2 regions of the Hyphomicrobium sp. B1 genome follow, and region 1 is predicted to be linked to the other one. Evidence: riboswitches for the same ligand, from Rfam matches in the RefSeq annotation. Region 1 holds a riboswitch; the other holds the start of a gene.

Region 1 (3,817 bases):
GGGGAATCGACCCGCGGCTTCGACCCGCGCACGGTCAGTTCCAGCAAATGCGTCTTGATCTGGGGGGCGAACCCGTCAGCCTCAGCGCCTCACGTCCATGAGCACTGGGTGGCGCGCAGCGGTGTCCCAACGATCGTCGTCGATCCGATCCGCCACGCTACGGCTGAAGCGGCCGACATTCATCTCCAACTCTTTCCCGGCACCGACGCGGCGCTTGCCTTCGCGATGCTCGCCGTCATCAAATCGGCCGGAAAGCTCGACCGCGATTTTCTTGCACGCCATTGTATCGGCTGGGACGACATCGAACCGCAACTCGACGCTTGCACATTGAGTTGGGCGGAGGCAACGACCGGCGTTCCTGCGGCCCTCATCGAAAAAGCGGCGCTGCTCTACGCGGACGGCCCATCGCTACTATGGATGGGACAAGGCTTCCAGCGCCAGACATTCGGCGGCAACGCCATGCGTTCGGTCGGCCTGCTGCCACCTGCGACGGGCAACATCGGAAAGCTCGGCGCCGGTTTCCTCTATCTCAACGGCTGGGACGCCCGAGGCGTCGACGGCGGTTATCTTTCCGCTTCGCATCTCAACGCCGATCCCCAATCCGTCAGCCATATGGATCTCGCGGCGCGGCTCGAAAGCGGCGAGACGAAAGCGCTCTTCACCTGGAATAACAACATCGCGGCCTCGAGCCCGGAGCAGGCGCGATTGCGCCAGGCGCTGAGGCGCGAGGATCTTCTCCAAGTCACGGTCGATCTATTCCAGACCGATACGGCCGACTACGCGGATTTCGTTCTGCCCGCGGCGAGTTTTCTGGAATTCGACGATGTCGTCATGTCGTATTTTACCCATTCCGTCTCGGCACAGGTCGCAGCCCTTCCGCCGCTAGGAGACGCGCTCCCCAATCAGGAGATCTTCCGGCGCCTTGCGGCTGCAATGGGCCTCACCGATCCTGAACTGCGTGAAACCGATGACGCCATCATCGAAACGATTCTGAGCCAAGCGCGCCCTGGACTCGATTTCAAAACACTTGCAGCCGCAGGCACGATGTACGTGCCGGAAGCCCCGATCGTTCAGTTCGCATCCCACGACTATCGCACGCCGTCAGGAAAGGTCGAAATGACCGGCGCGCAATTTGTCGAGGCCGGATTGCCATCAGCCCCTGCCCCACTATCGGAGTGCCGTCCGGCTATGGGTGAATACCGCATGCTGTCGCCCGCCTCCGAATGGCTCATGAACAGCAGCTACGCCAATGACGGCAAGATCGCCCGCCGTCTGCAAATGTGCGAAGCTTGGCTCAATCCCTCCGACGCCGAAACGATCGGCGTCGAATCCGGGAACCGGTTGCAGGTGAGCAGCAAGACCGGCTCCATCGAGTTGAGTGTTGGCATTTCATCGGCGGTTCCAGCGGGCGTGCTGCTGGCGCCCAAAGGCCAATGGCCGAAAGCATCAGCCTCCGGAGCCAATATCAACGTCCTCAACCCCGGAGAAAAAGCCGACCTCGCTCAAAGCTGCGCCGTGCACAGCATCAACGTCACGCTGGCGAAGTCCCAGATCGCGACTTGACCCCTGCGCCGAAGGAAAGGAGACGCCCTAGGCGTCTTCTTCCAATGTCGTCTGCGCAATTTCCGTTGCGCCGCCGTTGAAGTAGGCGGCGACGAAGTGCCCTGCCGCCACGGCCAGGATGCAAAGCACGACGGACAACCCAATGTTGACCGCAGCGCGCCCGATAGCGCCCGAGCGGAGGAGATCGAGTGTCTGCAGACTGAATGACGAAAAAGTTGTAAAGCCCCCGCAAATCCCCACCATCACGAACAGGCGGAATTCTTCGCTGACCGGATAACGCCCATGCGCCAGGGTCAGCGTGCCGAAAAAGCCTATGATAAATGACCCGGCAATATTGATAAGGATCGTGCCCCACGGCAGCGTGCCGCTGATCGGAAGGGCAAGATACGACCCGGCATACCGACACAAGGTCCCGATAGCTCCGCCGAACATAACGACCAGACATGTCGTGAAATTCATATGAGGCTCCTCTTCAGCATTTCAGCCAACGGCCGTCTCCCGTCGGAAACGGCTATCGTAGGAGTCATCAGCCACAATGGCGGTTATCGGGGGAACCCCATCCCCATCGCTTACTCAAGTACACGATTTTCCGGGCGGCCCAAACTAGCTTGTGTGCGTCACGAGTGCATCGGCGTTTGACAACCTCGGCCAAGTCGCGTCGCATCCCGCCAACGCTTGCAAATAATTAAGGTTCTGGCCACCCTCCGGAAATGTGCCTCGCGCCACCCTCGACGAAATGAGGAGCCACACGGCCTTGCGGATGGTTCAAAACCGCAGCTGGCCCGCTGAGGATGCAAAGCAACCGTGATGTGGAATTGTGATGCGGAATGATACGCGCTCGCGCCTGAGCGCGATTTGGCAACTGACGACGCCCTACTTCTTCTCGAAAGATTCTGGTGTCGTTCGCATCAGCTCCCGATTGAAATTCACCGTTGCGGAACGCTGGATCGGCGGCAGCCTTCTCTTGGTCGTCCTCGCCATCGAATTCGGCCAGGTTGGGCTGTCCGTTTTGCTCAACAGCTGGAACGCCGAGTTCTACAACGCGCTTCAGACGAAAAACGTCGGCGCCTTCTGGCACCAGCTCGCCATATTCTCGGTGATCGCCGCGGCCTTCATTATCTCGTCGGTTTATCAGCTCTATCTCAATCAATGGCTGCAGATCCGGTGGCGGCGCTGGATGACCGAGCGCTATGTTCACCGCTGGCTCCAGAACAGCACCCACTACCGCATGCGTCTTCGCAGCGAGGCAGCCGACAACCCCGACCAGCGTATCGCTGAGGACATCGCACTTTATATCGGACGAACGCTCTCTCTCGGCATTGGCTTCCTGTCGTCGATCACGAGCCTCGTTTCATTCAGCATCATACTGTGGGGAATTTCAGCCGAGGTCCCGCTGCAGATCGCAGGATATCACATCGGCGCCCATGGTTATCTCGTCTGGCTCGCAGCCATATTCGCGCTCGTGGCCAGCGTCGGAGCGCATCTCATCGGCCGCACATTGGCGAGCCTCAACTTTAGTCGCCAGCGGCGCGAAGCCGATTTTCGCTTCGGCTTGGTGCACCTTCGCGAAAACTCCGAACAGATCGCATTGCTGCGCGGCGAGAACGCCGAGCGCAATATCCTGCGCGATCGTTTCTCCGATATCGTAACCAACTGGCACGACATCATGCGGCGCCAGAAATTTCTGACATTCTTCACGACTGGATACAATCAGATCGCCGTCGTGCTGCCGTTCCTCATCATGGCCCCGCATTATTTCGCAGGCGCAATTATGCTCGGCGTCATGACGCAAACGGCTGGCGCGTTCGGCCAGGTGCAATCGTCGATGTCGTTCTTCGTCAATTCCTATACCGACCTGGCGGAATGGATCGCCGTCGTCGACCGGCTTTCCGGCTTCTCCGATCAGATGCAGCTCGCCTCGACGGCGAGCGAGACATCCGCCGTCTCGATGGGCACGACGAATGCCAACGGCGTGCTGAGCCTTGCCGGCATTTCGCTTGCAACGCCCGGCGGCAAGAAGCTGTTGAACTCGGTGAATCTCGATATCGAACCGGGCGAGTCGGTGCTCCTGATGGCTCCATCAGGCGCCGGCAAGACAACGTTGCTGCGCACCATTCTGGGCTACTGGCCTCACGCGACGGGCGAGATCCTCACCAGATCCGGCGCCCGCCTCCTCGCGCTCCCGCAAAAGCCCTATTTCCCGCTGGGCTCGCTCCATAGCGTGCTCACCTACCCGGCGACGGAAGCCCAGCCG
Region 2 (3,817 bases), 180 kb from region 1:
GCCCTTCGTGTTAAAATCCGTACCGTTCGCGAACGTCGAGTACTTCTTCACGCGGATCGGACGGCCGTAGTTCGGGCTCGACTTGTCGAGATCGATGCCGGTCGCCCAGTTGACGATCGGATCATACTTCTCGGCAACGAGCGGCTCACCCGTGACGCGATCGATCGTATAAGCAAAGCCGTTACGGTCGAAGTGCGTCAGCGTCTTGTGCTCCTTGCCCTTGATGTTCATCGTCGCGAGCAGAGACTCGTTGATACCGTCATAGTCCCACTCGTCGAACGGCGTCATCTGGTAGGCCCACTTGGCGATACCGGTGTCGACGTCGCGCGCGAAGTAGGTCATCGACCACTTCTGATCGATCGGCTTGCCATCCGGTCCCGCACGCTGAGCCGCGTTCCAGGTCGAAGGGTTACCCGTGCCGTAGTAGATCAGGTTTAGTGCCGGATCGTAGGACATGTAGCCCCAGGTCGAACCGCCACCGATCTTCCACTCATCGCCGTTCCAGGTCTTGAGCGAGGAGTCTTTGCCGACCGGCTTGCCGAGCGACATGGTCTTCTCCGGATCGACGAGGATGTCGGAGTCGGGACCCATCGAGTAGGCGCGCCACACCTTCTTACCGGTGTTGATGTCGTAAGCGGTCAGATGGCAGCGAACGCCGAATTCGGCGCCCGAGATGCCGATGATGACCTTATCCTTGACGACAAGCGGAGCACCCGTGCCCGTTTCGCCCTTCTTCGGATCGCCGTCGACGACCTTCCACAGTTCCTTACCCGTTTTCGCGTCGAGAGCGACGAGGGCGGTGTCGGCCTGATGGAGGAAGATCTTGCCTTCGGCATACTGCACGCCGCGGTTGACCGTGTCGCAGCACATGACCGGAATAACCGACGGGTCCTGCTTCGGCACGTACTTCCAGATGATCTTCTGTTCGTGCGCGAGATCCAAGGCATAGACGATGTTCGGAAATGCCGTGTGGACGTACATGACGTCGCCGACGACGAGCGGACCGCCTTCATGGCCGCGAAGAACGCCCGTCGAGAACGTCCAAGCCACTTTCAGCTGACCGACGTTTTCGGTGTTGATCTGGTCAAGCTTGGAATAGCGATGACCACTATAATCGCCCGACTGAATGGCCCAGTTATTGGGGTCTTGCGATAGTTTAATCACGTCCTCATTGGCCCAGGCCGGCGACGAAATTGCCAGCAGAGCAACGGCGGCCGTGGAGCTAGCCCACTTCCTCATTACTTCCTCCATGTGCTAGCGTCGCTTATCGCGACGCAGCTGAGCCCACTCGGCCGTCGCCGGGAGGATGAAGGAGTTTCAGAAGAGAGGGGTTGCAAGCGTGGAAAGCTCAACCACTCGACTGTCTCCTCCATCCCCCCGACTTCTGAGTTGATGAAAGAGACACGCCTCTCCCGTGGCAGGAAAATAGAAACGATCCTACCGCGGCCTCACTCGAAGAATGAGGACATCAACGCAGTAGGAATCATCAGCCATCGGGGCGGTTTTACGGGAGATTCCATTCCCAGGCCGGGAACATTGAGCAATGCAATCACGAAGTCAATGCAAATTGTCACGTCTGCGCGAACATTCGTGATTGACAGTGAGGCCGGCTGGGCCACAGCGCAAATACGACTGGGCGCAAATCAGATGCTGCGGACCGCAAGAATTAAGCAGGCCGAATTCACCGCACACGGTAAATTCATTCTCCCCGCGCGCAAATTCACTTCGGATTGCTCTTCAGAAAATCGATGATCTGCTTGCGCGTCGCCGCGTCGCCGACGCCGCTGAACGGCTTCATGTTGTTATTGGGAACGACCGCATTCGGGTTGGTGATGAACTTATCGAGCGTCGCCTCATCCCACGTGATGCCTGACGACTTCATCGCATTCGAATAATTGAACCCCTCAGCCGTTCCCGCTTTGCGACCGATAATGCCGTGCAAAGTCGGGCCGAGGCGATTGTCGCCCTCCTTCCACGAATGGCAGGTCCGGCAATTGTTATTGAACGCTTCCGGCCCAACCTCTTCCGCCGCAAACGCCATCTCGATCAGCATCGGCGACAATGCAATTGCACAGCCAGCGAATATCGCGCGCATAACAGTCCTCTCTCCGACGCTGTGCGCCGGATGTTTTGCTTTTTGCAACTTGTTCCTGCTTCGCCAACGCAGTGAACGAAATGCCGTTCCGCGTGAAAAGCCGAGGCCGTCAGCCATCGCGAAAACGCCCGCGGGCGGCCCGTGGAGGCATGCGCCGCGCAGTCTTCAGCGCACCGATTCTGCCACCATTCCACGCCGTTCGCCGCGATCTCGCCGGCGCTTCACGGCGGCAATCGCAACACGCCCAAACATGACTCAATAACCTTTTGATATGAAAGAGATTTTCTAAATTCTGTGGAGCCGTGGCACGACGCCGCGCAGGTGGCATTCGGTTTCCGTTTCGGCTACAGTATAAGCACTGGTTTCCCGTCGGCCGCTGGTGCGTATCACCCCCGCCGATCTCATCCCGGAAAGAGCTGACTTTGACCGACAATAACGACGAAGAAAATCCGTCCGGCCGCGAGCCGAGCGACATCCGCCCGATCTCCATCTCGGACGAGATGAAACGCTCCTATCTCGACTACGCGATGAGCGTCATCATTTCCCGCGCGCTCCCTGACGTGCGCGATGGCTTAAAGCCCGTCCACCGCCGCATTCTCTTCGCGATGAACGAACTCGGGCTCGACTGGAACAAAAAATACGTCAAGTCGGCGCGCATCGTCGGCGAAGTGATGGGCAAATATCACCCGCACGGCAACCTTGCGATCTACGACGCGCTCGTGCGCCTCGCGCAGGATTTCTCCATGCGCGTGCCCCTCGTCGACGGCCAAGGCAACTTCGGCTCCATCGACGGCGATCCGCCTGCAGCCGAACGCTACACGGAATCGCGTCTCGCCAAGGTCGCGGGCTTCATGCTCGATGACCTCGACAACGACACCGTCGATTATCGCGACAACTACGACGGTACGATTCAAGAGCCAACCGTCCTGCCCTCGAAATTCCCGAACCTGCTCGTCAACGGCGCAGGCGGCATCGCGGTCGGCATGGCAACCAACATCCCGCCGCACAACCTCGGCGAAGTCATCGATGCCTGCATCGCCGACCTCGACAATCCCGAGGTCAGTCTCGAAGACCTGACCCAGATCATCCAGGGCCCGGACTTCCCGACGGCTGGCATCATCCTCGGCCGCGGCGGCATTCTCAATGCCTACCACAAGGGCCGCGGCTCGATCATCATGCGCGCCCGCGTCAAGGTCGAGAACATCCGCAAGGATCGTGAGGCGCTTGTCGTCACCGAGATCCCCTATCAGGTCAACAAGCGCACGCTGATCGAAAAGATTGCCGATCTCGTGCGCGACAAGAAGATCGAAGGCATCTCCGATCTTTGGGATGAATCAAACCGCGAAGGTATCCGCATCGTCATCGAATTGAAGCGCGATGCCGTCGCCGACGTGGTGCTCAACAACCTCTACAAATATTCCGACCTGCAGACGACGTTCGGCGCCAACATGCTGGCGATCAACGGTGGCCGCCCGGAAAGCCTGAACCTCAAGGACTTCATCTCGGCCTTCACGAGCTTCCGCCAGGAAGTTGTGACGCGCCGCATCAAGCACTTGTTGAACAAGGCCCGCGCTCGCGCTCACGTCCTCGTCGGCCTGGCCATCGCCGTCGCCAACATCGACGAAGTCATCAAGCTCATCCGCTATTCGGCATCGCCCGCAGAAGCCAAAGAGCAGTTGATGGCGCGCGACTGGCCCGCGAAAGATATGACGCCGCTGATCG

The links. Region 1 has a riboswitch for fluoride ahead of crcB (fluoride efflux transporter CrcB). Riboswitches for the same ligand answer to the same signal wherever they lie in the genome.
Region 2: linked by a shared signal. The riboswitch ahead of RLW55_RS18735 (methanol/ethanol family PQQ-dependent dehydrogenase) and the one ahead of crcB (fluoride efflux transporter CrcB) in region 1 are both predicted to bind fluoride.

Annotation. Positions count from the first base shown of each region.
Region 1 covers NZ_CP134871.1:3,751,100-3,754,916, forward strand. Annotated here, with positions in the region: gene RLW55_RS17890 (molybdopterin-containing oxidoreductase family protein) at 1-1,563, shown strand, start outside; gene crcB (fluoride efflux transporter CrcB) at 1,591-2,022, opposite strand; fluoride riboswitch at 2,074-2,136, opposite strand; gene RLW55_RS17900 (ABC transporter ATP-binding protein/permease) at 2,384-3,817, shown strand, end outside.
Region 2 covers NZ_CP134871.1:3,926,413-3,930,229, forward strand. Annotated here, with positions in the region: gene RLW55_RS18735 (methanol/ethanol family PQQ-dependent dehydrogenase) at 1-1,239, opposite strand, end outside; fluoride riboswitch at 1,471-1,533, opposite strand; gene RLW55_RS18740 (c-type cytochrome) at 1,721-2,095, opposite strand; gene gyrA (DNA gyrase subunit A) at 2,518-3,817, shown strand, end outside.